4 regions of the Arthrobacter sp. MMS18-M83 genome follow, and region 1 is predicted to be linked to each of the others. Evidence: riboswitches for the same ligand, from Rfam matches in the RefSeq annotation. Region 1 holds a riboswitch; each other region holds the start of a gene.
The links. Region 1 has a riboswitch for S-adenosylmethionine ahead of metX (homoserine O-acetyltransferase MetX). Riboswitches for the same ligand answer to the same signal wherever they lie in the genome.
Positions count from the first base shown of each region.

Region 2: it holds a riboswitch for S-adenosylmethionine, as region 1 does, so the genes downstream of both, OW521_RS08910 (hypothetical protein) here and metX (homoserine O-acetyltransferase MetX) in region 1, are expected to answer to the same signal.
Region 3: it holds a riboswitch for S-adenosylmethionine, as region 1 does, so the genes downstream of both, OW521_RS19460 (aminotransferase class V-fold PLP-dependent enzyme) here and metX (homoserine O-acetyltransferase MetX) in region 1, are expected to answer to the same signal.
Region 4: it holds a riboswitch for S-adenosylmethionine, as region 1 does, so the genes downstream of both, OW521_RS13535 (DUF1737 domain-containing protein) here and metX (homoserine O-acetyltransferase MetX) in region 1, are expected to answer to the same signal.

Region 1 is NZ_CP113343.1:1,090,678-1,097,781, reverse strand. Features, by position in the region: gene OW521_RS05250 (VOC family protein) at 1-299, opposite strand, end outside; gene OW521_RS05245 (S8 family peptidase) at 476-2,893, opposite strand; SAM riboswitch class IV at 3,108-3,223, shown strand; gene metX (homoserine O-acetyltransferase MetX) at 3,237-4,373, shown strand; gene OW521_RS05235 (hypothetical protein) at 4,360-4,755, opposite strand; gene OW521_RS05230 (SGNH/GDSL hydrolase family protein) at 4,822-5,664, opposite strand; gene OW521_RS05225 (alpha/beta hydrolase) at 5,734-6,387, shown strand; gene OW521_RS05220 (RNA-binding S4 domain-containing protein) at 6,455-6,685, opposite strand; gene OW521_RS05215 (DMT family transporter) at 6,710-7,104, shown strand, end outside.
Region 2 is NZ_CP113343.1:1,891,650-1,898,753, reverse strand. Features, by position in the region: gene OW521_RS08925 (matrixin family metalloprotease) at 1-325, opposite strand, end outside; gene OW521_RS08920 (VIT1/CCC1 transporter family protein) at 373-1,536, opposite strand; gene OW521_RS08915 (hypothetical protein) at 1,805-1,993, shown strand; gene OW521_RS08910 (hypothetical protein) at 2,037-2,357, opposite strand; SAM riboswitch class IV at 2,373-2,492, opposite strand; partial or broken gene OW521_RS08905 (sodium:solute symporter family transporter) at 2,635-3,937, opposite strand; gene OW521_RS08900 (helix-turn-helix domain-containing protein) at 4,142-4,717, shown strand; gene OW521_RS08895 (ammonium transporter) at 4,968-6,365, shown strand; gene OW521_RS08890 (P-II family nitrogen regulator) at 6,362-6,703, shown strand; gene OW521_RS08885 (amino acid transporter) at 6,768-7,104, opposite strand, start outside.
Region 3 is NZ_CP113343.1:4,119,493-4,126,596, forward strand. Features, by position in the region: gene OW521_RS19430 (S1C family serine protease) at 1-578, shown strand, start outside; gene OW521_RS19435 (hypothetical protein) at 643-783, opposite strand; gene OW521_RS19440 (hypothetical protein) at 906-1,280, opposite strand; gene OW521_RS19445 (MFS transporter) at 1,355-2,806, shown strand; gene OW521_RS19450 (metal-dependent transcriptional regulator) at 2,833-3,546, opposite strand; gene OW521_RS19455 (class I SAM-dependent methyltransferase) at 3,576-4,352, opposite strand; gene OW521_RS19460 (aminotransferase class V-fold PLP-dependent enzyme) at 4,403-5,827, opposite strand; SAM riboswitch class IV at 5,863-5,975, opposite strand; gene hisN (histidinol-phosphatase) at 6,137-6,949, opposite strand; gene rsgA (ribosome small subunit-dependent GTPase A) at 7,016-7,104, opposite strand, start outside.
Region 4 is NZ_CP113343.1:2,853,595-2,860,698, forward strand. Features, by position in the region: gene OW521_RS13510 (UDP-N-acetylglucosamine 1-carboxyvinyltransferase) at 1-1,164, shown strand, start outside; gene OW521_RS13515 (endonuclease domain-containing protein) at 1,265-2,080, opposite strand; gene OW521_RS13520 (glutamate--cysteine ligase 2) at 2,350-3,654, shown strand; gene OW521_RS13525 (O-succinylhomoserine sulfhydrylase) at 3,680-4,888, opposite strand; gene OW521_RS13530 (rhodanese-like domain-containing protein) at 4,889-5,299, opposite strand; gene OW521_RS13535 (DUF1737 domain-containing protein) at 5,296-5,553, opposite strand; SAM riboswitch class IV at 5,564-5,676, opposite strand; gene OW521_RS13540 (hypothetical protein) at 5,859-6,218, opposite strand; gene OW521_RS13545 (hypothetical protein) at 6,435-7,019, shown strand; gene OW521_RS13550 (aminodeoxychorismate lyase) at 7,061-7,104, opposite strand, start outside.

The DNA of each region.
Region 1 (7,104 bases):
CGTTGTTCGAACGGGCTCAGGTCGTCCACAGCGACGCACCAGCCCATCCAACCACCTCCTGCGGCGGAGCGTGCACGGACGGCTTGTCCAAAGGGTGCCTTGTCGGATGCCGGGTGGTCTAGGACCTCGACAACTTCCAGGTATTTGTGGTCAGCAAGGGGAATGATCATGTTCCGGGTACCGAAGCGCGGGTGCACTCCGCCCCGGACTGCGTCCACTCCCAATGCTGCGGAAATCCGCTCGGTGGTGGCCAAGAGGCCATCTCGTTCACAAGCGTAAGAGACGTGATCCATGCGCATGGCTTCATCTTGGCACTTTGTGATGGAGCTCTCAGCTAAGTCAAGCCTAACCAAGGTGGGATGTATCGAAAAGGCAGCTCAGAGTCACTTCGGGACGGGCGAGGACGGAAAAATACTGCGTTCGTCACAAAGCTTCCGGAGCCCGCAATGCCGTTTGGGAACGGCCGCCTGGCGGCTCAGCCGGCGAGGTAGTAACCCGAAGTGTCGGCGATGAGCTGGACGGTGCCGCTTGAGCTGTTCGTGAAACTCACCGTGCCATCGGCCCCGACGGGCGTAATAGCGAAATTGGGGACCGTCTGGCCCGGCCCGTAGTTCAAGTTCGAGGTATTGGGCGCCGTCCCGCCGGCGAAGGCGGTGATGAAGCCGGCTGATGTCGGCTCCGTAACGGTGATGTTGAGAGCCACAGCAGAGACTCCGGAGACGGGAACGCCGCCCTGACCCGTGATCTGGACCCTGATGGTCTGTCCAGGGGCGACGGGACCGCCCCCGGTTCGGCTGTCCAACTGCCTCTGTGGCGGGACCAGCACTCCGAACGCGCCCGGCTGGCTGGGAGCGGCGCCGCCGATGACATAGCCGAAAGTGTCGGCAATTAGCTGGACAGTGCCGCTGGAGCTGTTGGTGAAGGAAACTGTTCCGTCGGCGGAGACTGGAGTGATGGCGAAGTTGGGGACGGTCTGGTCCGGCCCGTAATTGACGTTCGAAGTGCCAGGCTTGGCTGTCCCTCCGGCGTAGGCAGTGATGTAGCCGGCGGCGGTCGGTGCGGTGACGGTGATGTTCATGGCGACGGCGGAGACGCCGGTGGGAACGTAGCCGCCATCGGCGAGCTTCACCTTGATGGTCTGCCCGGGCCCGATCGGTCCGTTGATGGCGCCGGTGCCGTTTCGGGTGTCCAGCTGCCTCCGCGGCACGTCAAGGGATTTGAATGTTCCGGACTGGGTGGGCGTGCCGGCGAGGTAGTAGCCGGAGGTGTCGGCGATCAGTTGGACCGTGCCGCTGGAACTGTTGGTGAAGGAGACGGTTCCGTCGGCGGCGACGGGGGTAATGGCGAAGTCGGGGACGGTTTGTCCTGGTCCGTAGTTGACGTTGGAGGTATCAGGCTTGGCGGTCCCTCCGGCGTAGGCGGTGATGTAGCCGGCCGCCGTCGGGGCGGTGACTGTGATATTCATGGCGACGGCGGAGACGCCGGTGGCAGGGATTCCACCCCGGCCTGTGACGGTGAGGCTGACGGTCTGTCCGGGCGCGATTGGCCCGGTGACTCCGCCGGTACCGTCACGGGTATCCAGAACACGGTACGGTGCACGGGAGACGAAGCCACCGGCCGACACAACGGCCCCGTTGTTGTCGCTTGGGCCTACGTAAAGAAGACGGTTCGGGGTTCCCTGCCCTGCGGGAGCCGCGATTGCCCCCGGCGTGGCTGAAGACGTCAAAGTCGCAGCCACCTGCGCAGGGCTCCATGAGGGGTGCAGGAAGAGGAGCATGGCGGCGGCCCCCGCCACGTGGGGCGCCGCCATCGACGTGCCTTGGAGGATGTTGGTGGCAGTGTTCGACGTGTTCCAGTCGGAGGTGATCTGAACCCCTGGTGCGTACAAATCGACACAGGAACCAAAATTGGAAAAGGTAGCCTGTCGGTCAAATGCATCGGTGGCGGCCACTGTGATGGCCGCTGGCACACGACTTGGGGACAAGGTACAGGCGTCGACGCTCGAATTACCCGCGGCCAAGGTCACGGTGATGCCATTGTCGATGGCATTTTGCACGGCGGCGTCCAGGCTTTGGTTCGGGTCGCCCGACAGGCTGAGGTTGGCGACGGCAGGCTGCCCGGGGTGGGCCTGATGATCCTGCACCACCCAGTTCAGGCCGGCGATGACGTCCGAGGCATTTCCGCCGCCACTGCAGTTGAGGACACGAACCGGGACGATCGTTGCCGACTTGGCAATACCATAGGTACTTCCCGCGGCGATGCCAGCCACATGAGTACCGTGACCAGCCTCCGGCGTTGGAGCGCTGGTGCACGGATCCGTAGCCGGTTCCCCGGCGAAGGCGCTCCATCCCGATGTCACTCGTCCGCCGAAATCCACGTGGGTTCCCAGCACGCCGGTATCAACCACGTAGACGGCGACGCCTGCGCCGCTGGCGGGGGGCGTGTAGGTTCCGGACAAGGGAAGCGTGCGCTGATCGCTGCGATCCAGACCCCAAGGAGCACCGTCCTGCGTAGTGTCAATCCTCACTGGCGTGTCACGTTCGACGGCAGCAACACCGGCGGACCTGGACAATTCTGCGGCTTTCTGGGCGGTGGCCGCCACGACTGCGCCCTTGACCGCATGTGAGAACGTCTTCCCAACACGGACGCCTTGAGACCGCAACGATGCCGTCTCTCCCGCAACATCGGACCCGTCGGTGTACCGCACAATGTAGCGCGCTTCGCCGGCGGTCGTGTCGGGCTCGAGTGAGTCCACGCTGACGTCGCTGGACGGGTTCGTTTCAACGCTGGCCTGCCGGGCGGGTGCGGCCTGGGCCGCGGCTGGTGGTAATAAGCCCAGAGGCACCATCAGGAGCGCCGTTGTAGCTATGGCCAGGCGCTGGGCGAAGCGCATGGATCCTCCTGAGATTGAAATTGCCTTGCGTGTTGTTGGCATGGACCATATGCAGACTGCCGTACCTGATTCTATCGAGTCACACGCGCATCATGCTCCCCTTCGGTAACTGGCCTCTCCGGGCCCGCTTCCATGAACAAAACGCGGCCAAGTGTCACATAGATGTCATAATCTTCGTCAGAAGGGGTCCGGTTTTCCTAGACTCTTTGTATTAGGTCATGAGTGCCAGTGACAGCCCCGGCTTGCTGGCCGGCAACCCTCCTCTCGCGGTGGGGTGCCCCGGGTGAAGACCTGGCCCTTCGCTTTGTTGGCGGCGGGCAAGCGCGATGTGAGGTGTCAACGAATGACAATTGCTGCAACAGCCATACCCCTTTCCGGCACCCAGGACGGAAAGCTCAAGTATGTTTCCGTGGGTGGACTCGAACTGGAGGCCGGAGGTTTTCTCCCGGACGTCGTCCTTGCGTACGAGACGTGGGGGCGGCTCAACGCGGATGCTTCTAACGCCGTGCTGGTAGAACATGCCCTGACCGGCAGCACGCATGTGGCCCGTGGCGAAAGCGACGAAGAAGGCTGGTGGGAGCAACTCGTTGGACCCGGGGCAACCATTGACACGGACCACTACTTCGTCGTCTCCGTCAACATCGTGGGAGGCTGCTACGGCAGCACCGGGCCGTCGTCGAGCGCGCCCGATGGCAAGCCGTGGGGTTCCCGTTTCCCGCTGGTGACGCTGCGGGACAGCACCACGGCGGAAGCCCGGCTGGCCGACGCCTTGGGGATCCATAGCTGGCACACGGTGGTGGGCGGATCCATGGGCGGTGCGCGTGCCCTGGAATGGGCGGTCAGCTATCCGGACCGCGTGAAGCGATGTGCCGTGATTTCAATCGGGGCGTACAGCACTGCCGAGCAGATCGCGTTCGCGCAGGCCCAGACGCTCGCCATCCGGCAGGACGCCGATTTCAACGGTGGTGACTACTATGGCCAGCGCGCGCCCGAGGCGGGATTGGCCCTCGCCCGGCGGATCGCCCACATCACCTACCGCTCAGCGGAAGAACTGGATTTCCGCTTCGGCCGGAATGCACAGGGCGGTGAAGCGCCCCTCCAGGCTCCCGCGTTGGGGGACCGGGGCCGGTACCAGGTGGAGAGCTACCTCGACCATCAGGGAAGCAAACTGGTCCAGCGCTTCGACGCCAACAGCTACATCGCCATCACCGAGGCGCTCATGAGCCACGACATCACCCGCGGCCGGGGTGCCCTGGAGGATGCCCTGTCCGTGGCCACTGCCACGTTCTTTGTTGCCGCGGTGGACTCGGACCGGCTCTACTTTCCGGAGCAATCCCACGAACTGGCCAAGGCCTTGCCCGGCGACGTCTGCGTGCACGTCATCGAAGCGCCCATCGGCCACGACGGGTTCCTCACTGAGATCGGCCAGCTCGGCCCCCAACTGCGGGAGGCCTTCTTCGGCCGAATCAGCCGTTCATGATCTCCTGGCGGAGCTTCATGTAGTCCTCCATGGCAATTTTCCCGTCGCTGTACTGCTGGTCCAGTTCGGCAAGTTTCCGGGCCCGGTAGCCATGGGGTGCCGTGTCCGGCTGGGGAATGGCCGACGACGGCGGAGCGGCCTGTGGTGCGGGCGTCGCCACCGGAGGCTGCGGCTCAGCCGGGATGATTACCGGGGGTTGCTCCGGGTATCCGTAGGGGTAGTTCTGCGGAGGGCCCGGGTAGTTCTGACCAGGGTAGTTCTGTCCTGGGTAATTCTGCGGAGGGAAGTCCCTGATCCTACGTTGGCGCGAACGGTTGTACATGCGGATCCCCATGGGAATTAGCCAAGAGCAGACGATGATCCAGAAGATCAAATTGTTCACGGTGGAGGCCTCCTAGGTCTTTCTCCAGCTTATCCCCGGCCCCTGTGGCAGCGTCCTGGTCCTCCGTCAGTTTCGGGGCAAAACGGAGTCGGCCGGACCGAAGACGGGTCCCGGCGTCGGGCGTTTTGGCAGGATCCCGTCGCCGGAGGATTGGTGCCGGATCCGGCGGATGACCCACGGAACAAAATACTCCCGTGCCCACACGAAGTCGCCGGAGCGCGCTTCCCGCCAGCTGCGCTGTGGGAGCGGCTTGGGCTGGAGCGGCTCGAGATTATGCGGAACGTTGAGGGAATCGAGGACCATGGTGGCGATCGTGTGGTGGCCAAGTGGCGAGAAATGAAGGCGGTCTTCATCCCACATCTGCGAGTTGGAAAGTTGCCGCAGGGACCACATATCCGCCACCACGGCGTCATGGCGTGCGGCTACAGTCCGCAGGTTCTCGTTGTAGATGGCAACCTTGCCGCGGATCCGCCCAAGAACCGACGACACGGTGTCCGGGCCGTTGAATAGAACCACGGTGGCGCCTTCGGAACTCAGGGTCTGTACCGTGGCGTCGAGTTTCTCGGCCAGGGCATCGGGATCGCCACCGGGACGAATGAGGTCGTTGCCGCCTGCGGAGATGCTTACGAGGTCCGGCTTGAGGTCCATGCACGGGCCAAGTTGTTCGTCCACGATCTGCTGGAGCAGGCGCCCCCGGATCGCCAGGTTGGCGTAGGCGAAATCGCTGTGACCGCGGCTCAGTTCCTCGGCCACCCTGTCAGCCCAGCCGCGATGTCCGCCCGGACTGTTGGGCTCGGGGTCGCCGATGCCCTCGGTAAACGAATCACCCAAAGCCACGTAGCGGGTCCACGGATGAATCCGCTCATCCGAGCCATGCCCCACCGTGGAATCAGTGTCACTCACGTCCATATCCCGCCTTTTGCTGCAACGCTACGCGCCCGTAGCTTGTTACTCATGGGTAACTGTAAGAATAGTCCCATGAGTCAAGCTTCCGCCTTTCCCGCCCCGGTCGTTTTGTGGTCCCACGAAGAGGAGGAACGGGCTGGAAAGCCGTTGCTGGTCCTGTTGCACGGTTATGGATCCAACGAGCAAGACCTTTTTAGCCTCGCAAGCCTGCTGCCCCAGGAGTTCGTCGTCGCCTCGCTCCGCGCCCCGATCGCCACCGGCCCGGGCTTCACGTGGTTCCCGCTCACTGCGTCCATCGACTACTCGCTCGACGCCGTCAAGGCCGCAGCCGAGTATGTGTTTTCCTGGTTGGACCCGTTCAAGTCCAACCACAGTTCGGTGACGCTCCTCGGGTTCTCCATGGGCATGGCTATGGCCACCTCACTGCTCCGGCAGCGGCCGGCGGACTTTGCCGCCGTCGTCGGGCTTTCAGGCTTCGCGGTCGACGCCGATGCCGACCCCACGTTCCGCGACGCCGAACTGGACGGTTCGGTGCCGCTCTTCTGGGGAAGGGACCAGCAGGATCCAGTCATTACCCCGGACAAGATCGAATACACCATAGGGTGGGTCCGGAAGCACACGGACCTTACCAAGGTGCTCTACACCGGCATGTGGCACGGCATCAACCAGCAGGAAATCGGCCACGTGGGCGAATTCCTGGAGCACAAGGTCCTCACGTCCCTCTGAAAGCAACGCGGGGTCACTTATGGCCCATTCTGAGGCACGTAATGGGCCATAAGTGACCCCGCGTTGCCTAGGACTCCGTGATGATCCGCACGGTTTGTCCGTTGACGGTCACAGTGTCGCCTGCATGGAGCTGGCGGCCGCGTCGATCGTCGATCTCTCCGTTGACTTTGACCAGCCCGTTTTTGATGAGCTCGGTGGCCTCCACGCCGTCCTCCACCAGGTTGGCGAGCTTCAGGAGCTGGCCGAGGCGGATCATGTCGTCGCGGATGGGGATTTCTTGAATTTCCGGGTTGCTCATACAAGCAATGATGCCTGAAGTAGGGTGGTGAAAGTGCCGCCATCGTCCCGCCCTGCCTCCCGAAGTACTTCCCGAAGTACCTCCCGAACTTCCCTTCCCTTGCTCACCGGCCTGCTACTTGCCGTGGCCACTGGACTTGTGATTCCCCTTCAGGGCCGGATCAACGGGGCGCTGGGAGCAACGCTCGACGACGGGATCGCGGCCGCCGTCGTGAGCTTCACCACCGGGCTGGTACTGATCGCCGCGATCGGACTGGCGGTCCCCAAGGGCCGCGCCGCCCTGCGGCAGATCCTGCCCGCCCTCAAGGAGCGCAGCTTCCCGCGGTTCTACGTCCTGGCAGGCGGGATCGGCGCCCTTTTCGTGTTTGCCCAATCGTTCACCGTTGGCTTGCTCGGGGTGGCCCTCTTCACGGTCGCCGC
Region 2 (7,104 bases), 800 kb from region 1:
CCACGGCTGGCTTGGCGGGGGAGCCGAGCGCGTGGCCGGCTTCCTCCAGGCCGGGCGGCGGGGTGTCCGGGGCACGCGCGGCTTTTTGCGCCCCTTGCCCGGAATCTGCTCCTTGGGAAGAGTTGTGGCTTGGGGACTGGGCCGAAGGACCCAGGTTCGGAAGCAGGCCAGTGATCCGGGGATCGCCCCGGAGGAAACCACTCGCAAGTACGGCCACGGCCGCGACGATCGCCACGACCATGAGGTTTCGGAACAGTGCGACAGCGGTACTGGGCTGCCGTTGCGGAGGTGGCGGACCGCCGTCGTACCCGTAGTTCGAATGCAAGTCTTCCCCCAAGTCCCTGATTCCCGAGCCCCGAGGGGCCGATGCCACTAACGGATGACAGCGCCGAAAACGAGCCCCAGCCCATACGTGGCCGCGGCCGCACCGAGTCCGATGGCGAGTTGGCGGAGGCCGCGGGTCAGCGGCGAGGTTCCGGACAACAAGCCGACGACGGCGCCAGTCGACAGAAGCGCGATGCCCACCAGCGTACCGGCCACAGCGAGCGCAGCGAAGCCTGTCATGCCGAAGATGAACGGCAGGATCGGCACAATGGCGCCCGAGGCGAAGAAGCAGAAGCTGGAGATGGCGGCGCCCCAAGCGGAGCCAATCGCTTCGTGCTCGTTCACGGTTTCTTCAACCTCGGGATGGAGCGAGAGGCTGGGATCGCAATCGCAGCTGTAGAGGCCCATGCGTTCGGCGGCGCGGTGTTCGGCGGCTTCGTGGGACATGCCCCGGGCCAGGTACACCAGGACGAGCTCATTGTGTTCGATGTCCAGGGACGGGGCTGCGGTCAGCGTCGCCTGGGTGGGGCGGGTGGCCTTGAGGAGCTCCAGTTGCGAGCGGACCGAGACATATTCGCCGGCACCCATGGACAGTGCGCCTGCCAACAGGCCGGCGATACCGCTGAAGAGGACCACGGTTGCGGGCACACCGGTGGCAGCCATGCCCATCACGAGGGAAAGGTTGCTGACCAGGCCGTCGTTGGCACCGAATACCGCGGCGCGGAAGGTGCCGGACAACCTGTTGCGGCCGCGCGTCGCCAGGCCGCGGACAACTTCCTCGTGAATCTGTTCGTCGGCCGCCATTGCCCGGGTTGCCGCTGGATCCTTCGCGTAAGGGGAGCGGCCTTCCGCTCTTTGCGCGAGGGCCAGGACGAACACCGAACCGAAATTCCGCGCCAAGAAGCCAAGCAGCTGGCTACGGATGGAGGCTGCTTTCGGCATGCCTGCGTGTTCGCCGAGGAGCTTGAGCCAGTGTGCCTCATGGCGGCCTTCGGCCTCTGCGAGGGCCAGAAGGATCTCGCGTTCCTCACCATCGCGGCGCTGCGCCAGTTCGCGGTACACGGCGGCCTCGGCACGTTCGTCGGCCAAGTACTGCCGCCAGCGCTTGAGGTCCGACGACGACGGGGGAGTCTTGGTGGCTGCTGCGTCTTGCGATGGACTGCCTGAGTCGAACGGACTGTCTGATTGCGGGGTTTTTGCGTGCGGGTGCACCGGGACTCCTGAGTTGCTGGGGCGGGCTTCATCGCCTCATTGCACGTCCACTTTATCGCCAATTTCCGCGGTTTTTCGGCTGGTAATCCTTACTCGATGTTTTAGGTATGCCTCAAAAACCGGGAGGCTCCCGCTAAGCCTTGACCACCGGAGGGGGCAGTGCTGGGATGGATGGACAGGGTCCACGAATTGGCGGGGTGGCGTGGTGACCGGCTGCCTGATCTGCCTTGGCGATGGGCTCAGCGGCACGTCGAACGGAGGTTGCACCATGGACAGCACCGAGACCCACGCCCGCCACCCCGACCGTCCCACGGTCGAGGCCGATCCCGCCTACGACTACAACGAGGACCTGGAGGTGGACGAGGACTGGGAAGAACAACCCGAGGTCCTCGACGACGACGAACGGCCGGTTCCGCTCGACGTCGACGAACACCGTGAGGTTGGAGAGATCGAATAGCCCCGGCAGCGTCGAATGGCCCCGACTCGCTGAATCTGGGTAGCTAAAACGCGCTCAGGATGAAGTGGCGTTCCACGCCGGCCCGGTGCCCGGTTGCGGCCACCGTCAGCGTGAGCTTCCGTGTGGCCGGGAACCAGCGGGCAGGCTGGACTGCTTGCGAGAGGGCTTGGGTGATGAGCCGCGGCTCGTGATGCCAAAAGCGTTCCAGCCGGCCGTCCACCACGAACGTGATGGAACCCTGGGAGAGGTCGACGCCGGGAATCACCCGGACGAACTCGTCAACCCGCCTGGCCCGGGACGCGGGCAGGGTGCTTGGCTGTGTGGTGTGGCTGGCTGCGGCGGTAGCGCCGGTTTCCAAAGGCATTGCCTTCTCCTGGTGGAGGTGCTCTTGCCCGCTCGGTTGTCTCTGGTCCGGGTCGGGCCGCTTCTTCATCCGAACCACCCGTGAACATGGGGTTGGCGTATGGCAAGTCGGAGCTTGGCGCCACATCTCTTGAAGCTCTTCCTACTGTACAGGCCGGCTCGCCCTGGTGCCTCTGTAGCAAGGACGCCAGGCGTGAAGCGCTCCGGACGAGGCAGCGGCGCCGCAGCCCCTCGAACGAGAAGGTGCGGCGCCGCCGTCGTGATTTATTCTGTGATGCTCAGTGGCTGGCTACCGGGTGGACCTCCAACGGGAGTTCCTCCGTGACCGCACCGGCAACGCGGCGGTCCCAGGCCTCGCGGACCTCGAGCTCCGTGGGAGGCGTGAGGAGGGAGACCACGACGTAGATGAGCAGCGACGCGCCGAGGCCCCAGTAGATGGGATCGTTTGCGTAGACGCCGTCTTCGCTGGGGATGATTCCCGTGGCGTAAGCGATGAGCAAGGCCAAGGTCAGGACCGAGCCGACGGCCATGGACCATGCCGCGGCGATGCCCGTGCCGCGCTTCCAGACCAAGCCACCCAGGATGGCGACCAGGAGGCCGCCCACCAGGATGTCGTAGGCGATGGTCAAGGCAACCACGACGTCTTGCGCCGCCATCGAGATCAACACCGCCACGATGCCCAGGCCAAGGACCCAGTACCGGTTGGCCTTGACGTCGTGCTCGGGGTTTTCGGTGTCGTCGGTGTTGATCGTCTTGCCGAACCAGCTGGCCACGAACGGGACAACGTCAGCGCGGGCCACCGGGGCTGCGGCAATGAGGGCACCGGAGGCGGTGGACATCATGGCGGCGACCGTTGCGGCCATGACCAGGCCCCCGATGCCGATCGGCAGGATGTGCGTTGCCACCTCGGCGTAGACGACGTCCTTGCCAAGCGCTTTGACGTCGATGCTAGGCAGGGCAACCCGTGCGGCCAGACCGATCAGGGCGCCGGCCACGCCGTAAAGGACGCAGTAGATGCCCGCGGTGGCGCCGCCCCAACGGGCCACCTTGGGGATCTTGGCGGTGAAGACGCGCTGCCAGATGTCCTGGCCGATCAGCAGGCCGAGCGTGTGGACCACGAAATACGTGATGATGGTCTGGGCTCCGATGCCGTCCAGCTGGAAGAAGCTGGCGTCAACCCGGGCACGAATGCCGTCGAGGCCGCCCGCGGCGTTGAGGACGAACGGGAGCATGAGGAAGAAGATCCCCACCGTCTTGATGATGAAACTGCACCTGGTCGGCGAGGGTGATGGACCACATGCCGCCGATGGTGGAGTAGACCAGGACGATTGCGCCGCCGACGGCGATGGCGAGCCAGCGCTCCCAGCCGAAGAGGACAACGAAGATGGTGGCGTAGGCGCCCGTGGACGTGGCACACAGCATGAGGGTGTAGGCCAGCATGACGATGCCGGAGGTCTGCGTGGCACGCTGGCCGTAGCGCAGGCTCAGCATCTGGGAGACCGTGTAGATCTTCAGCCGCTGGATGGTGCCGGCGAAAAGCAAGCTCAGGAGGAGAACCCCCGAACCGATGGCCACCACCAGCTGGTGATTGGGGAGAATGGTCCGTGATGTATGCCTGACAAACAACACTTGTTGCCTATGAGGATACGTAGTGATGCGAGTAACAGTCAAGACGCCGACTTCCCCGCGAGACGCTCCGGCGTTGCCAAAAGGCCCGCCATGCCAGCGATCCGGCTACTATTGCTGCAATGACAGGGCCGTAGCAACGGCCTGAAAGGTTCGTGAATGAAGGCTCTCCCCGTTGAACCAAGCAATGTACCCGTTGCCATCGGTTCCAGAATCCGTGCCGCCCGCCAATCGCAGCGGCTCACCATCGAACAGGTCGCGGATGCCACCGGCCTGACCAAGGGTTTCCTGAGCCGCGTCGAGCGGGACCTGACATCGCCGTCGGTTGCTTCCCTTGTGACGCTTTGCCAAGTCCTTTCAGTTTCAATTGGCGAGCTATTTGCCGCCCCCGAAACGCACTTGACCCGGCGGGACGATGGTCCGCGGATTTCGCTCGGTGGGCAGGGGATCGTGGAGCGGCTCCTGACCGCCCGCTCAGAGCGGCGGCTGCAGATTCTGCAGGCAACCATCGAACCCCGGGGCCGCGGAGAAGCCGAGCTTTACGCCGTTGATTGCGACGTCGATGTCCTGCACGTGGTCAAGGGGCGCATCAAGTTGATCCTCACCAATGAGGAGTACGAGCTCGGGGAGGGGGACACCTTGTCCTTCCCGGGCCGCGAGCCCCACACCTGGGTCAACCCCACGGACGAGCCCGTTGAGGTGCTCTGGATACTGGTGCCGGCAGCCAGCCGCTGATGCTGGCTCCTTGCGACGCGCGGAGCGTAACAAGCCGGAAACCTGGCTGACTTCAGGATTAACCCACGGGCCTTCTGCGTTACGTGCTTGAAATAATTCTTGCCGACTACCGAAACAGCGCGGCTGTACCTTCGAGTCAACGCAACTCGTCAAGGTCGGTACCTCGTGAGGTACCAGGACCTGTTCGTTTAAAAATTGGTCTCGCCGTGCGGGCGCCATGGAGCGCCGTATATGCAGGAAGGCTCCCGAAATGAACTCAGCATTCTTTAGCGTAGGGCTGGATGTGAGCCCCCAGACCCTGGATCCCGGCGCAACAGCCTGGATGCTTGCAGCTTCCGCCCTCGTCCTTCTCATGACGCCAGGTTTGGCGTTCTTCTACGGCGGCCTGGTCAGGATGAAGTCCGTCCTCAACATCATGATGATGAGCTTTGGCGCCATTGGCGTGGTCGCGGTGGTTTGGGCCCTGTGGGGTTACGGACTAGCGTTCGGCCCGGATACCCTGGGCGGCTTCATCGGAGATCCCTTCGCGAACTTCGGACTCAGCGGTTTGACCAGCGTCATCGGTGGGAAAGCCCCGGGGCTGCCGGACATGGTCTTCGTCGGATTCCAAGCGACTTTCGCCATCATCACGGTCGCCCTGATCAGTGGCGCGGTGGCTGAACGAGTCAGGTTTGGCCCATGGCTGCTGTTTGCCGGCCTCTGGGTCACCCTCGTCTACGGGCCTATTGCCCACTGGGTCTGGGGTGGCGGCCTCTTTGGATCCACCGGGATCATCGGCAGCAAGATCTCAGCCCTTGACTTTGCCGGTGGCACGGTAGTGCACATGAACGCCGGCATGGCCGGGCTCATGCTTGCAGTAGTGCTCGGCAAACGGCTCGGATTCATGAAGGACCCCAACATTCGGCCGCACAACCTCCCCTTCGTGATGCTCGGGGCCGGCTTGCTGTGGTTCGGGTGGTTCGGCTTCAACGCCGGTTCGGAACTGGCAGCTGACGGAATCGCCGCGCTCGCCTGGACAAACACCCTCCTGGCCACGAGCGCCGCGCTCCTGGGCTGGCTTCTCGTAGAGCGGCTCCGCGATGGCCATGCGACGTCCCTCGGTGCCGCGTCCGGCGCCGTCGCGGGCTTGGTGGCAGTTACTCCGGCGTGTGGATTCGTGGATCCCATTGGCGCTCTCGTCATTGGTGTCGTCGCGGGTGCCGTCTGCGCACTAGCCATCGGGCTGAAGTTCAAGATCGGCCTGGACGACTCCCTGGATGTGGTTGCCGTGCACTTTGTCGGTGGCCTGTGGGGAACCCTCTCCTTGGGATTCTTCGCCGTACCCTCGGCCAAGACTGAAGGCGGCCTCTTCTACGGCGGCGGCCTGACTCAATTCTGGCCCCAGATATTGACTGCGCTGATGGTCACCGCATGGACGGCGATCATGACCACGCTCATTGGGCTCGCCATCCACAAGACAGTGGGCATGCGCGTCAAAGAGCACGAGGAACTGGCGGGCATCGATATCACGGAGCACGCGGAAACCGCATACGAGCTGGTGATGGTCGGCGGATCCTTCAACCCCGGGGAACCACAGAACGGCAAAACGCCCCCGTCGGCAAGCAAGGTCGAGGAAACGGAGCTGAGCCGTAGCAGGGCCTCGACGTGAAGCTCGTTACCGCGATAGTGCGGCCGGAGAGGATCGACGAGGTCCGTGAAGCCCTGGAGCGGTTCGGAGTCAACGGGATGACGGTGAGCCAAGCGAACGGCTACGGCCAACAGCGGGGTCACATGGAGGTCTACCGCGGGGCGGAGTACAACTCCGATCTCCTCCCGAAAATCCGGGTGGAGGTACTGGCCACGGACGATCTAGTGGACGGAATCGTGGACGCCATCATCTCCGGCGCCAGTACGGGCCAGTTTGGGGACGGCAAGATCTGGACCATCGACGTGTCCCAGGCGGTACGCGTCCGGACCGGGGAGCGTGGGGCCTCCGCGATCAGCTAGGGCCGTCAGCTGGAAGGACAGTGTTGGTGCCGCACCACGAGGTGCGGCACCAACACTTCCACGTTCAGCCCACGTGCACCCAAGGCCTGCGCGTGATGTCCGGTTCGGCTTCCCGCAGCACTTCGCGGGTTACCGGGGCAATCTCACCCTCGCCGAAAAATAGGAATTTGCTCAGGTTGGCGATCGGATTGCCTTCGGTCCAGCGGAAATAGATGTGCGGCATGAGACCTGTGACGTCGCGGATGTGGAGTAGCACCGCGGCCAGCGTGTTGGGCACATTGTTGCTGTGGATCTCCAGGATCTTGAAGCCGTGCCGGCGCTTGCCTTCCACCAGGAGTTCCTGCTCAAAGTCGGAGCTGTCATCCACGATGATTTCGATGAAGATCGCGTCGCTGTCTTTC
Region 3 (7,104 bases), 2.0 Mb from region 1:
GGCTCGCAGGATCGGTGACCGCGGGCGTCGTCAGTGGGCTCGGACGTTCCATCCCGGTCAGGTCCGGCCGGCACAGCAGGGTCATCGAGGACGTCATCCAGACCGACGCAGCCCTGAATCCGGGCAATTCCGGGGGAGCCCTTGCCGACACCAAGGGGCGGATAGTTGGAATCAACACCGCTGTGGCTGGCTTGGGCCTCGGGCTTGCCGTGCCCATCAACACCACCACTCAACGGATCATCGCCGCCCTGCTCAGGGACGGACGGGTCCGCAGGGCATACCTTGGCTTGGTGAGCACGCCTATTCCCCTGGATGCGAGTGCGGTGATCCGAACAGGCCAGGAAGAAGCACTCCGGGTGGTGGAAGTCATCGCTGGATCTCCGGCTGAACGGGCAGGACTGCTTGCGGGCGATCTAGTCCTCAGCGCACAGGCTCGGGCCGTATCCAGTGCTGAAAGCCTTCAGAAACTCTTGTTTTCGCAGGCCATAGGGGAGCCGTTCCTGCTGACGGTCCTTCGCGACGGCAAAGTCCACGCAATGGTGGCCATGCCCAGCGAAATGACTGACGCGGATTCGTGAGGAGCCGGGCCGAGATGGAGCCAGTTCGCTAAAAAGCCGGGGCCCTGATGGCCCCGGCTTTTTGCTATTTCTTCCTCATCCTCAAGTGGGCCACGGGATCCACGGCAGCGTCGGATTCGTGTTTGGCACGCTTCACGGCCCGTTTCTCCTTGATGGACTTGATACTCTTCTTCGCCTCGTGCTGGTGCGGTGCTTTGTCAGGCATGTCATGCTCCCTAACTACGGATCTTCCCTGAAGATCCTGCAAAGAGGGTCCTGAAAAGGCCCTCTCTTTGTAAGCTACGCCTGTTTCGGCCGAAAGCAACCGGCAGCTCAACGCACCAAGATCTACGCTTCAGATGCCGGAACGTCAACAATGCCCACGAATCGCGAGCCGATTCCTTCGTACTCGCTGCGGACCTCGCCGGGCAGGATCCCGGGAACCTCGGTGTTGCGGTGGTGTCCGCAGAAGACGTAGGTGAACTCGGGCCACCACTTCTTGGGACGGGCAGCCTCGGTGTAACCGCACACCACACAGCTCAGGTGAACCCAGACGGGTCGCTTGCCGGTCCGGTTGGCGCGCGATTGGACGAGCCACTGCGGTGGGTTGTCCTGCAGCTCGGTTAGCTCGGCTTTTGAAAGCCTGGACGGGATGCCGTGGCGTTGGGCCATTTCCATCGAAATATCAAGGGCCAGTGCGGCGTCACGTCTGCTAATCACCATTCAACGATACGGGACTTTCGCCGTGGCCGGATCGCGGAGGAATCCCGGCGTCAGCGGACAAGCAGGCGTAGGCTGTGCTCATGACCGACGCAGCGGCCCTGCCGCCAAGCAATCCGCTGCAAAAGCGGGTCCTTGTTGTGGCTATTGTGGCTTCCTTCATCGCTATTTTGGATGGCTTCGTAGTGAACCTCGCGCTCCCGGCGATTGGGCGCGAATTGGGTGGTGGACTTGTCATCCAACAATGGGTGGTGGATGCCTACCTTTTGACCCTGGGTGCGCTGATACTGGTCGCCGGATCCTTGTCCGACCATTTCGGCCGGGCACGGATCCTGGAATGGGGACTCGCCGGTTTCACCATCACATCCGTGATCTGCGGTCTCGCCTGGAACGGAGAGGTGCTGGTAGTGTCACGGGCCTTGCAGGGGATCGCCGGGGCACTCCTCGTCCCGAGTTCGCTCGCCATGATTGTCACGTTCTTCTCCGGGCCGGCGCAGTCCAAGGCGATCGGCCAGTGGTCCGGCTGGACCAGCGCGGCAGCCATCGTGGCTCCGCTCATCGGTGGCGCCTCGGTGGATCTGTTGTCCTGGCGCGTCATCTTCTTCATCAATGTGATTCCGGCCGTCGCCATCTGGCCGATTCTGGCAGGGTTGCGGAAGTCCGACGCCGCCACGGACAGGAACAAGAAGATTGACTACCTCGGCGCTTTCCTGGCCATGGTGGGACTGGGTGGCCCGGTCTACGCCTTCATCGAACAGGGACGGATGGGCTGGGGGAACATGCTGGTCTGGATGCCTCTCGCCGTCGGGGTGGTCGGCATGACCCTGTTCCTGATCCACGAAGCCAGGACCGCGGAGCCAATGCTGCCGCTGCGGCTCTTCGCCATCCGCAACTTCGGTTGGGGAAACCTGGCCACACTGGCCATTTATGGCGCCCTGTCGCTGGGCTTCTTTGCCGTGGGCATCTATCTGCAGCAAGTCGGAGGAATGAAAGCGACCACTGCGGGAATCGCTCTGCTTCCGGCGACCGTGATCCTTATGCTCACGGCCTCGTTCTTCGGCGGACTGGCCGGCAAGTACGGTCCTCGGTGGTTCATGACGGCGGGACCGTTCATCTGTGGAATAGGGTTCCTCATGACCATGGCCGTCCAGGAACCCCTGAACTACTGGACGCAAGTGCTACCAGGGCAGATTGTCTTCGGAATGGGCCTCAGCACCCTGGTGGCACCCCTCACCGCGGCTATCCTGGGTGCCGTTCCCACCGAAGAGGCAGGGATCGGCTCCGCCGTGAACAACGCTGTAGCCCGTATTGCAGGCTTGATCTGCATCGCGTTCGCCGGGCTTATCATCGGCCCGGTCTTCAGCCGCCAAGGTCTCATCAATGCCGTGGTGGTCACCGCAGTGCTGTTCTTCATCGGGGCGGCGGCATCCGCCGTCGGGATCCGGAACCCGGTCTTGGCCCCTGCCGTGACGGAATCTCCGGAAGGACCAGCCCCCGACGACGGCGGGACGGCTGCCCAGCGCGCCTGACCAGTGCTTTCTAAAACACAGCTTCGTCAGCGGTCCGCGAGGACGCAACCTTCGTGCGCGGTATCGGTGGCAACCCAAAGCGCCGACGTGACTTCGTCGGCGAGATCGTAGTCGCGGCTGCCTGGGCCCTTTCCGATCCGGACCACCAGGGCCCCACCGAATGGCTTGCGGCCAATTACCTGGATGTTCGCATCAAGGTCGATTTCCTCGGCAGACAGGTAGCGTAGCAACTCCGGGTTCTCGTCGCTGATCCGGGTGATCTTCCCGGAGTGGCCGTCGTCGAGCTCGATCATCCGGTGTGCATGCGGCAGGGTCACCGAACCGTCCGCGGCGGGGATAGGGTCACCGTGGGGATCGCGTCCGGGATTGCCCAGCTTGGCTGCCATACGATCGATGAAGGTGTCCGAGACGGCGTGCTCAAGCATCTCGGCCTCGTCATGGACTTCGTCCCAGCTGTAGCCCAATTCCCTCACGAGGTACGTCTCGATCAGGCGATGCCTGCGGACCATGCCCAGGGCAAGCTGCATTCCCTGGGGAGTCAAGGTAATGGCGCTGTAGGGCTGGTGGTCCACCAGGCCTTGGTCCTTGAGCTTGCGGACCATCTCCGAGACGGAGGAATTGGCGACGCCTAGCCGGTGCGCCAGCTGCGAGGACGTGATGGGTTTGTCCTGCCACTCCGTGAAGGAGTAGATGACCTTGACGTAGTCCTCGATCGAGGAGGAGGGCGCACTGGTCTTCACGGTTACAAGCCTATCTTGAACCGGCGGCCTCAGGCCTTCCACGCCCGCCAGCTCTGCGTGACGTATGGCAGCGGGACGACCTCGCCCTCCGTATGACCCAAATGCTCGAAGAGATACCACTGGAGGTTCCCCATCACCTTGGCCCGGGTGGCGTCATTCGCCCTCAGATAGTAGCTGCGGGACTTCACCAGTTCGAGGATGTCAGCCGGAGTCACAGGATCCTCCCAATGCGTCACGTGACTTTCGAGGCCCGCAAACTCCGGTCCCACCACAGGCCGGAAGTCCGGTTTGTGGACATCGCCGGCATGCATGATGCGGGACAAGCGGTGGACCCAGGGCACGGACGTGTCTAACTGGTTCCAGATCAAGCCGACAACTCCCCCGGGGCGCAGGATCCGGGCGATCTCGGTGCTGGCTGCGAGGGGATCGCACCAGTGCCAGGCTTGGGCAACGCTGACGACGTCGAATGCTGAGTCCGCCAGTCCAGTTGCCTCGGCCGTTCCCTCCAGGGCGATCACTTGTGGATACATTTTGCGCAGTTGCATGAGCATGTCCGTGGAAGGGTCCACTGCGGAGACGGCCAGGCCGCGCTCTACCAGGAGCGCCGTGAACTTTCCAGTCCCGGCTCCCAGGTCCGCCGCGTCTTGCGCCCCTTCCGGCAGGAGCCAATCGGCTGAATCCGCGGGGTAGCCGGGCCGGACCCGGTCATAGTGCTCCCCGCCGTCCTGGAAGCTCTGACCGAGTTCAAGGCGCCGTTCCTCATAAAGCTTGGGGCCGGCGGACGTGCCTTTGGGTCGCGGGGCCACGCAGGAACTCCTTCGTAGGACGTGAAAAATACCCTACGAATCTATCGCAATCAGTCGGTACTGCAGGGAGCTGCGCCCGCGGTCCCGGGGGTGTTGGGAGCCCACTCCGGGTAGCTGCGGTGGTCGTTCGCAGGGACCCAACGGCCCGCATCCACGACGTAGTCCCAGCCGAGGCCGTTGCTCTTGAGGGCCTGGATGCCTGCGATGAGCCGGGTGGCGTCCTCCAGCCGCGACCCCACGCCGAAACTGGCCCGCAAGGATCCGGACGGGAGGCCTAAGCGCTTGAGCAATGGATGGGCGCAAAAACGCCCGTCGCGGAGGCCAATGCCGTGTTCGGCCGCAAGATAGGCCGCCACGAGGCCTGCGTCATAGCCTTGGAGCGAGAAGTTGACCACGCCGATGGTGTTCTGGGGATCGGTGTCGCTGAAGATCTGGTGGACGGTCACGCCGTCGATCGCATTGAGGCCATCAACCAAATGCGTACGGATGCCGGCTTCGTGGGCATGCCATTCCTCGTGGTCCAGGCTGGCGATGACCTGCGTGGCCCGTGCGAGAGTGGCCGCGCCGAGCACGTTCGGCGAGCCTCCTTCGTGCCTGGCCGGTCCCGTGGCCCAGCTCACGGAGTCAAGGCGTGCTTCGCGGACTGCTCCGCCTCCAGCAAGGTGGGGTGTGCCGGCGTCGAGCCAGTCGGGACGGCCCACCAGGACGCCTGCACCGAACGGCGCATAGAGCTTATGCCCGGAGAAAACCAAGTAGTCAACATCCGCGGCGGTGATATCGATGCGGCGGTGCGGAGCGAGCTGGGCCGCGTCCACAACAATCCGCGCACCGAATTCGTGGGCCAAAGCGGCGAGTTCCTTGATGGGCAGGATCTCGCCCGTCACGTTCGAGGCACCCGTGACTGCCAGGAGGCTGACACCTCCGTGGGAGAGTGCCGTGCGCACATTGGTTACAGTGTCGGCCAAAGTCCCCGCTGCCACAATGCTGCGGTGCGGAACGCCTTGCCACGGCAGGAGATTGGCGTGGTGTTCGATGTCCAGGTAGAGGACTTCGCCAATGTGGCGCCCGTCCGCGACAGGCAGGCAGCCGGCCAGGAGGTTGAGCGAATCGGTGGTGTTGCGAGTGAAAATGACGGAATCGTCTGCCCGGCCGCCAACGAAGTCGCGGACTATGTTGCGGGCGTTTTCATAGACGGAGGTGCTGATTTGCGAGGCATAGCCTGCACCGCGATGGACACTCGCGTAGTAAGGGAGGATCTCGTTGAGATATGCCGAAACTACGGTCAAGGCAGGCGCCGAGGCGCCGTAGTCAAGGTTGGCGTAGCGGACGTGGCCGCCCTGGATCAGGGGCGCTTGCAGCTCTGCGCCAGTCACCGCGGCCAACGGACGGGATGCCGGAGACCGGGATTCACCGCGCTGCTGCACGGCTTCGTTGTGCTGCGGGAGAGCGGGAGAAGTAAACGTGGCTGTGCTCATGGGACCTCACTCAAGAGGGACCCCTGCGTGCAGGGGGTCCGCGCTTGCCGCATCCGTTCCGGACCGGCCGGGTCGTCACCCGGGGCACCCCGCCGCGATGGAGGGTTGCCGGCCAGCAAACCGGGGTTTCGCGCTGGCACTCGTGACCTGTAATGAGACTAGGACACCCGCAAGGCGGGTTCCAATGTGACCGCGATTGTTAAGCGGATTGTTACGATCGCTGGAAAATGTGCCTTCTGCCGAAGAAAAAGTGGCGGACGCCCCGAAAATGGGGGCGTCCGCCGTCGTTTATTCAGTGAATAGAGTGGATTAGAGGAGGTCGTCGAGCTCGGGGTTGAGCCTCTTGAGGACCTCGGAGTGCAGGATCGAGTTGGTAGCGACGGCGTTTCCGCCGAAGGGACCATCCGCGCCATCCAGGGACGTGAAGCGTCCGCCGGCTTCAGTCACGATTGGCACCAAGGCAGCCATGTCGTAGACCTGGAGTTCCGGTTCGGCGGCGATGTCCACGGCGCCCTCGGCCACAAGGCAGTAGGACCAGAAATCGCCGTACGCGCGGCTGCGCCAGACATCGTTCTCAAGGCCCAGGAAGTTGTCGAGCGAGCCGTGCTGCTTCCACTCGGAAAGCTCGGAGTAGGAAAGCGAGGCATCCTCAAGCCGTGACACGTTGGAGACTTTCAGCCGGGTGGCTGCGGCCAGTGATCGGCCCATGTAGGCGCCCGAGCCCTTGGCCGCCCACCAGCGCTTGCCGAGCGCCGGAGCGCTGACAAGTCCCACCACAACTTCGCCCTCGTCCACGAGGGCGATCAGCGTTGCCCAGACGGGCACGCCACGCACGAAGTTCTTGGTCCCGTCGATGGGATCGATGATCCAACGCCTTGCGCCGTGGCCGGTGCTGCCGAATTCTTCGCCAAGGACGGCGTCGCGGGGGCGGGAACGGGAGAGCTGCCCGCGGATTGCCTCCTCGGCAGCCTTGTCGGCATCGGTCACCGGGCTCAGGTCGGGTTTGGTCTCCACCTGAAGGTCCAGTGCCTTGAACCGCTCCATTGTCAGGGAATCGACGGAGTCGGCCAGGACATGGGCCAGCCGCAGGTCGTCGTTGTAGCTCGAATCGGGTTGGGTCATGGTTCCAAACTACCGTCTATTCGCCAGTGAACCGGGGAGGTACCGCGCGGTCAGTTGGCCCTGCTGTTAATTGACCGTGCCCAATTCCTTGGCCTCTTGGACTTCCATGCGGGGGTCCGCGCCAAGGAGCCGACGCAACGACGCCAGGCGGGCGG
Region 4 (7,104 bases), 1.8 Mb from region 1:
GTCAACAGAATCGTCGAGGTCTTGACCTCCATCGGTGTCGAGTGCACCTGGCTGAACGGCAACGATTTGCGTATCCGCCGTCCGAAGACCCTTGACCTCGCCTCAATGGACGTGGAGGCGGCGCGCCGCACTCGCAGCGTCATCATGCTGCTAGGTCCCCTCCTGGATGAGGCTGCCTCGTACCAACTGCCTTACGCTGGCGGTTGCGACCTCGGGACTCGAACTGTGGAACCGCACATGCAGGCGCTGCGGCAATTTGGGCTCTCCGTGGAGGCCAAGTCCGGTTTCTATTCCGTGCAGGCCCCACCGGCCGACGGCGATCACCGCACCTTCGTGCTCACGGAACGTGGTGACACGGTGACGGAGAACGCCATCATGGCCGCCGCACACCGCAGCGGTACCACAGTGATCCGCAACGCCAGCCCCAACTACATGGTGCAGGATCTGTGTTTCTACCTGCAGGGGCTCGGCGTGGTGATTGACGGCATCGGGACAACCACCCTGAAGATCACGGGCCGCCCGGCGATCGACGTCGACATTGAGTACTTCCCGTCTGAAGACCCGATCGAAGCCATGAGCCTCATCACGGCAGGCATCGTGACCAACTCGGAGGTCACCATCTGCCGGGTTCCGATCGAGTTCATGGAGATCGAACTGGCCACGCTTGAGCAGATGGGCCAGCAACTGGATATCTCCGGCGAATACTTTGCACGCAATCGGCGGACACGCTTGGTGGACGTCACCACCAAGCCATCCCGACTGCGCGCCCCCGAGGACAAGATCCATCCGATGCCGTTCCCCGGGCTGAACATCGACAACCTGCCTTTCTTCGCGGTCATCGCTGGCAATGCTGAGGGCCAGACCATGATCCACGACTGGGTCTACGAAAACAGGGCCATCTACCTGACTGAGCTCAACAAGCTAGGAGCCCAGGTACAGCTCCTCGATCCCCACCGCATCTACGTCAATGGCCCCACCAAGTGGCGTGGGGCGGAAGTGGGATGTCCACCGGCCCTCCGTCCTGCCGCTTGCCTGCTGTTGGCCATGCTGGCGGCCCGTGGCACATCCGAGTTGCGCAATATCTACGTGATTGAACGCGGATACGAGGACCTGGCTGAGCGGCTCAACACCATCGGCGCCAAGATCGAGTACTTCCAGGACTGACGGCGTCGGATTTCGCACAATCATTCGCTGTGGCTGGGTAGCGAACCGCGGACTCGCCGAGCTGGACTATTTGTCCAGCGGAATGATTGTGCAGAATCCTTCACCCGCGAGGGCAGCCGCGTTCCAGCATGGCCCGGATTTCCCGGAGAACCGCGCCCGGATTGTTCCATATCTGCTCGGGTGGGTAGCTCAAAACTGCGTAACCCTGGGTTTGCGCGATGTTGGACCGGCTCATGTCCCGGCGCCAAGCTTCGCGTGAACTGTGGAATTGGTAGCCGTTGATCTCAACGACGAGCCAGCTTTCGATCAAGAAGTCCACCCGCCCGACGCCGGCGATCTGGACTTGACGGCGGAACTTGAGCCCCGCTGATTCGAACAGGAGCCGCGCGCTGATCTCCGGTACCGACTCTGACAAACCGTCAGCCATTGCCAAGCGCTTTCGGGCAGTTCCGTAATATTTTGCTGTCATTTCGGACTCAAGGACGAACCTGGGTACACCGTGATGCTGCATGGCAGACTGCGCCATGGCTATGGCATCTACTTCGCTGAGGCATGTCAGTCCGTGAATTACGGTGTCCTCAAGACTAGCGATCGGCAGGCGTTGGTCCGGCTCGAAGCGAAGGCCACTATGCCTGGCGAAGTGTCGGCCGCGGTGGTGTTTGCTGACCAGGTGAAGACGCCCCGGCCGGTCCTTGAGCCAAAGCTGGTAACGGGAGCCACTGGATGCGCACGTTAGGAGCGAATTGTCGATGATGGCCTCCAAAAATTCGGGGTCCGCGTCCGGTAAAGCCCAGACACCCTTGCGAGGTTGGATAGCCCCGGCGGAGGCCAAGCTCCGCACAGCACGCTCGGAGTAGCCTTCCCGTCGCAGCAAGCCAACCCGGGCTACCCCGCCGAGCGATTTCAAGAATTCCAACGGGTCCATGGATCGAGCTAGCCACGATTCCGGCCTTCATTGACTTGGGAAATGGCTCCATGTGGACAGATCGGGCTGTGGAGGAGCGGTCCGGCGTCGGATTTCGCACGATCATTCGCCGCAGCTGGGTGGCAGTCCGCGGAATCGCGGGCATCGGAAGTTCATCCAGCAGAATGATCCAGCAGAATCCGTCGGGAGTCAGACTCCGGCGCAGGCCTCCCCTGTCCCGCCCCTGTTTCCGAAAGGCTGCCATGGCGCACAATTGATCCGTGCGCACTTTTGGTGTGGAAGAGGAGTTGCTGATCGTCGATCCCGTGACCGGCGAGCCCCTTGCCCTTGCCGACGCGCTCCTTTCGGGCATGGCCCCGAACGGCGCACCCCAGAACGGCGCACCCCAGAACGGCGCACCCCGGGACGGCGCACCCCGGGACGGCCCCACCCCGGACGACCCCGAAACCAGCTTCAACCCTGAGGACATGGACGACCCCGATACCGCCCTCACCCACGAGCTCAAGCTTGAGCAGATCGAGACGCAGACCAGGCCATGCCGCAGCTACGCTGAACTGTTGCACCAGATCCGCAAAGGGCGGGGCCTCGCGAGCCACGCGGCACGGCGCCACGGTGCAAGGATCGCGGCGTTGGCCACGTCACCTGTGGACGCCGCTTTGCACACCACTCCGGATCCCCGGTATGCCGTCATGCTAGAACGCTTCGGCATCACGGCACATGAACAGCTCACCTGTGGATTCCACGTACACACCTCGATCGAGTCCCCGGAAGAAGGCGTGGTAGTCCTGGACCACATCCGCGACAAGCTCGCAGTCCTCACCGCGATCAGCGCCAATTCGCCCTTTTGGCGGGGGCTGGCGACGGGCTTTGAGAGCTACCGGACGCAAGCCTGGAACCGTTGGCCGTCCTCGGGTCCGTCGGCCGTCTTCGGTTCCTTGGCCTCCTACCGGCGGGTGGTCGGAAGGCTCATCGAAACGGGTGTCCTGCTGGATGAAGGCATGGTCTACTTCGATGCCCGGCTATCCCGGCACGTTCCCACGGTGGAAGTTCGCGTTGCCGATGTCTGCCTCCGGGCAGAGGACGCCGCGTTGATCGCGGTGCTCGTCAGGGCCTTGGTGGAGACCTCTGTGCGTGAATACCATGCCGGCATAGAGCCTGCGGCAGTGCCCACGGTGCTTTTGCGGATGGCGTCGTGGCAGGCGAGCAACTTTGGACTCCGCGGCGAACTCCTGGACTTTGGAACCTTTCGGCCCGAGCCTGCCGCCGACGTGGTCTGGTCGCTGGTGGAATATCTGGAACCGGTGCTCGCCGAACAGGGTGAATTCGATTTGGCGAAGGCCGGCGTGGCAGCCATCCTGAGCCGCGGCAACGGCGCCATCGAACAGCGTGGTGTTGCCGATCGCTGGAGCGAGAACAACGGCGGGGCGCCCGACGCCTCCGGGCTGGCCGCCGTCGTCGAGCACGCCGTTCAGATCACGATGCGATCAGAGAGGGACGAGAGCGACACGAAGCCGCAGCCTGTCCTCACCTGGGTGCGCCAGGACTGGCGCGAGGCGCCCGGCTAACCACGCCGGGGCTAACCCGCACCTGCTAGACCTGCTTGAGTGCCCGTTCCAGGTCCCGGATGAGGTCGTCCACATCCTCCAGTCCCACCGAAAGCCGTACCACACCGTCAGCCAGCCCGATGGCCGCGCGGCCTTCCGGACCCATGGCACGGTGCGTGGTGGTGGCGGGGTGGGTGATGAGGGACTTGGAGTCGCCCAGGTTGTTTGAGATGTCGATGACGGAGAGCCCGTCCAAAAGCGCGAAGGCGGCCTCTTTCGCCGAGCGCCCCGCAGAGGCGAGCAGTTCGAAGGTGAGCACCGTGCCGCCGGCCTTCATTTGCTTCGCGGCGAGCTCGTACTGCGGGTGCGACTTCAAGAGCGGGTACTTGACCCAGCTGATGGCCGGCTGTTGCTCAAGCCATTCCGCGATCCGCAGCGCTGACGCCGAGGAGTGGTTCACGCGCAGCCCCATCGTTTCGAGGCCCTTGGTCAGGACCCAGGCGTTGAACGCGGAGAGGGATGGCCCGGTGTGTCGCATGAGCTGCTTGACGGGACCGTCGATGAACTCCTTGGTGCCCATGATCGCTCCGCCCAGGACCCGGCCTTGGCCGTCGATGTGCTTGGTGCCCGAGTAGACGATCACGTCCGCGCCCAGATCGCCGCAGCGCTGCAGCAGGGGAGTGGCAAAGACATTGTCGACGACGACGGTGGCGCCCGCCGCGTGGGCCAGTTCGCTCACCGCGGCGATGTCGACGATTTCCTGCATGGGGTTCGACGGCGACTCGAAGAACACTGCCGTAGTCGGCTCGGACAACGCGGCACGCCACTGGCCCAGGTCCGGCCCGTCGACGAAGACGGTCTCGACTCCCCAGCGCGGCAGGATCTCGTTGAGGATGACGAAGCAGGAACCGAACAGTGAGCGCGCGGCAACCACCCGGTCACCGGCTGCCAGCAACGCACCGAGGGCGGTGAAGACAGCGGACATGCCCGACGCCGTCGCGAAGCACGCCTCGGTGCCTTCGAGCAGGCGGAGGCGCTCCTGGAAGGTGGCCACGGAGGGGTTGCCGTAACGGGAGTAGACGAAGCGTTCGTCCTCTCCGGTGAACGCGCGCTCGGCTGCTGCCGCGGACTCGTAGACGAAGCCGGAATTGAGGAAAACGGCCTCGGAAGTCTCCTGGAAATTGGTACGGTCAAGGCCACCGCGGACTGCCTGGGTGTCAGGGCTCCAGCCGGCGGCGTCAGGATTGAAAGTCACTTAGATGTTCCCCAGGTTCGTCGGAAGTCCACGGTTTTTCCAGCCGTTGACGGTTCGCTCGCCATAGCGGTCAGGCTCGCCTTCAAAGCCCTCCAACACGTTGTAGGCGGTGTAGCCGGCCTGTGTTGCGGCGATGGCGGCGGCGATGGAACGCTGGCCGGAACGGCAGAGGAAAACCAGCTCGGTGCCATCAGCCTCCGGGGCCTGCTGCGTCAGCTCTTCGATGAAACGCGTGTTGGGGATCCCGCCGGCAAGGTTCCACTGGATGAACAGGGGATCGTTTTCGGTGGCCTTGGTGTCTGGAATGCCGATGTGTGCCCACTCGCCTTCGGTGCGGACGTCCACCAGGATGGCGCCCTGCTCCAGTTTGGCCCAGGCGTCGTGCGGGCTCAGGTCGCCTGCGTAGCTCATGCGTGGCCCTCGCCGTCGAACTCTTCGTCGAGTGCATCCACTGCAGATGCGACTGCCGCATCCGCGCTGGCGATCGCCGCGGGGAGGACGATGGCCTGCGCCACGATCACGTCCGTGCCGTTGAAGGTGGCAGCCGGGCTGCCGTGCAGCACGTAGCCTTCCGAGAGCGCGGTGGAGATCCGCTCGCAGAATTCCTTGGTGTCGGGACCCGTGATGAGCCGGTAGGAGAGTTTTTCTTCGGTGGGTTCAGGCATTGGTGCTCCTCAGTCACGCTTGCAGTTCGAAAGTGTCGATACGCCGAGTAGTCACCTGAGGCACCCCGCCGGAGAGAGGGTTGCCGACCAGCAAGTCAGGGCTTCGCGCTGGTGCTCATTACTCAAGAAGAAAATAACATCCACGACGGCGGCCCGCACCACCGGCCGTCGTCATGTTCCGTAACCGGGGCGGCGGCCTAGCGGATCCGAGCGAAGAGCAGCGCTCGACGTCGGCCCTTGCGGGACCCGAATGCCCCTGCAAATATGTGGCAGGATCACGCATTTACCCAGCGTGGCTGGCTGAGCTAGGCCTCGGTTTCCCTCGGAAGCGGTTCCAGGCTTGCTTGGATCCGTCGTGGCAATGGTTTGGACTCTTGCACAAAATACGACGGTGAATGATGGAAGGTAGTGCCTTGATGCTTTCGGATTTCGAGCAACTCGTGGACGGATATCCCGGTGGCCGTGGCCAAGGCATGCAGCGAGAGGCTGTTGTGATGAGCTAAGGCAAAAACCACGCCTGACAGGGCTTCGAAACCTTCTGTCTCGTAGATTTCCTGTACCAAGTTGGACATGGCATTCGCATCGTCGATTGATCCCGCTGACGCGGCAGTCGCCATGGCAGTCAGCGACCATGCAGCGGAGTCGGGGCTGATGTAAATGCTCATGACGACACCCTACGGACTCAAGCCCACTTGTGGAATGGGCGGAAACGTTTCCTCGCCAACCCAAGCCTGATGCGCCGGCCCCAGAACCGGCGCATCAGACGTTTTTATCCGGCTGGGTGCCGCTGGCCCTAGAGGCAGATCGCCCTCCCCCAGCAGGGTTCACGAAACTAGTTAACTACCGCGGCCATGGCGGCACAATAGAGTGTAGCGAGCCAAATGACCCTGCCCGCTACACTCGGATTCATGTCGGGTCATGGGGGAACCAGAACGGTAGCGGTATTGCTGGCGGGGCTGCTGCTCGCCGCCGGGATATCCGGCTGTGAATATACCGACGCCGGTGATCCGCGGCCGGCTGCCGCACCCATGCGGACTTCTCCGCCGCGGGTCCCGGTGCCCACCAAGGATCAGGCCACAGCCGCCCTTGAAGCCAACAACCTGGTTATCGCTAGACACCTGCTCGGGCAAGCATCCGGGGCAGTGATCCTGGAGGACTCCGGCGCCGTGGGCGGCGCGGTCAGCGGAGTCAGCAAGAGCACCAAGGTAGAGACCGCCGGCTCGTACACCGTGACGGCGGCCTGCGTTGGTGCTCCGGAGGTCCAGATGGTCATCGGCCAGGATCCGCGGACCGGGTTGGCCCCACAGGACCAGACGTTCGATTGCTCCGCCCCATACACGGGAGTTGTTCAGCTGCAGCCGGGGCCGGTCAGCGTCCAGATCCATGTGGCGCGTGCCAACTCGGGCGCCTCCGCCTCTGCCGGAGCTGGAGAAGTCGCCGCGGTGAGGATTACGGCCAGTGGCTGAGAGGCGAGGCAGATCCTGAGTCAGTAGTGCCGCGATGGCGCCTATTCAATCCCCGCGAACAGCTCGTTGAGCTCGGCCGTGAGCT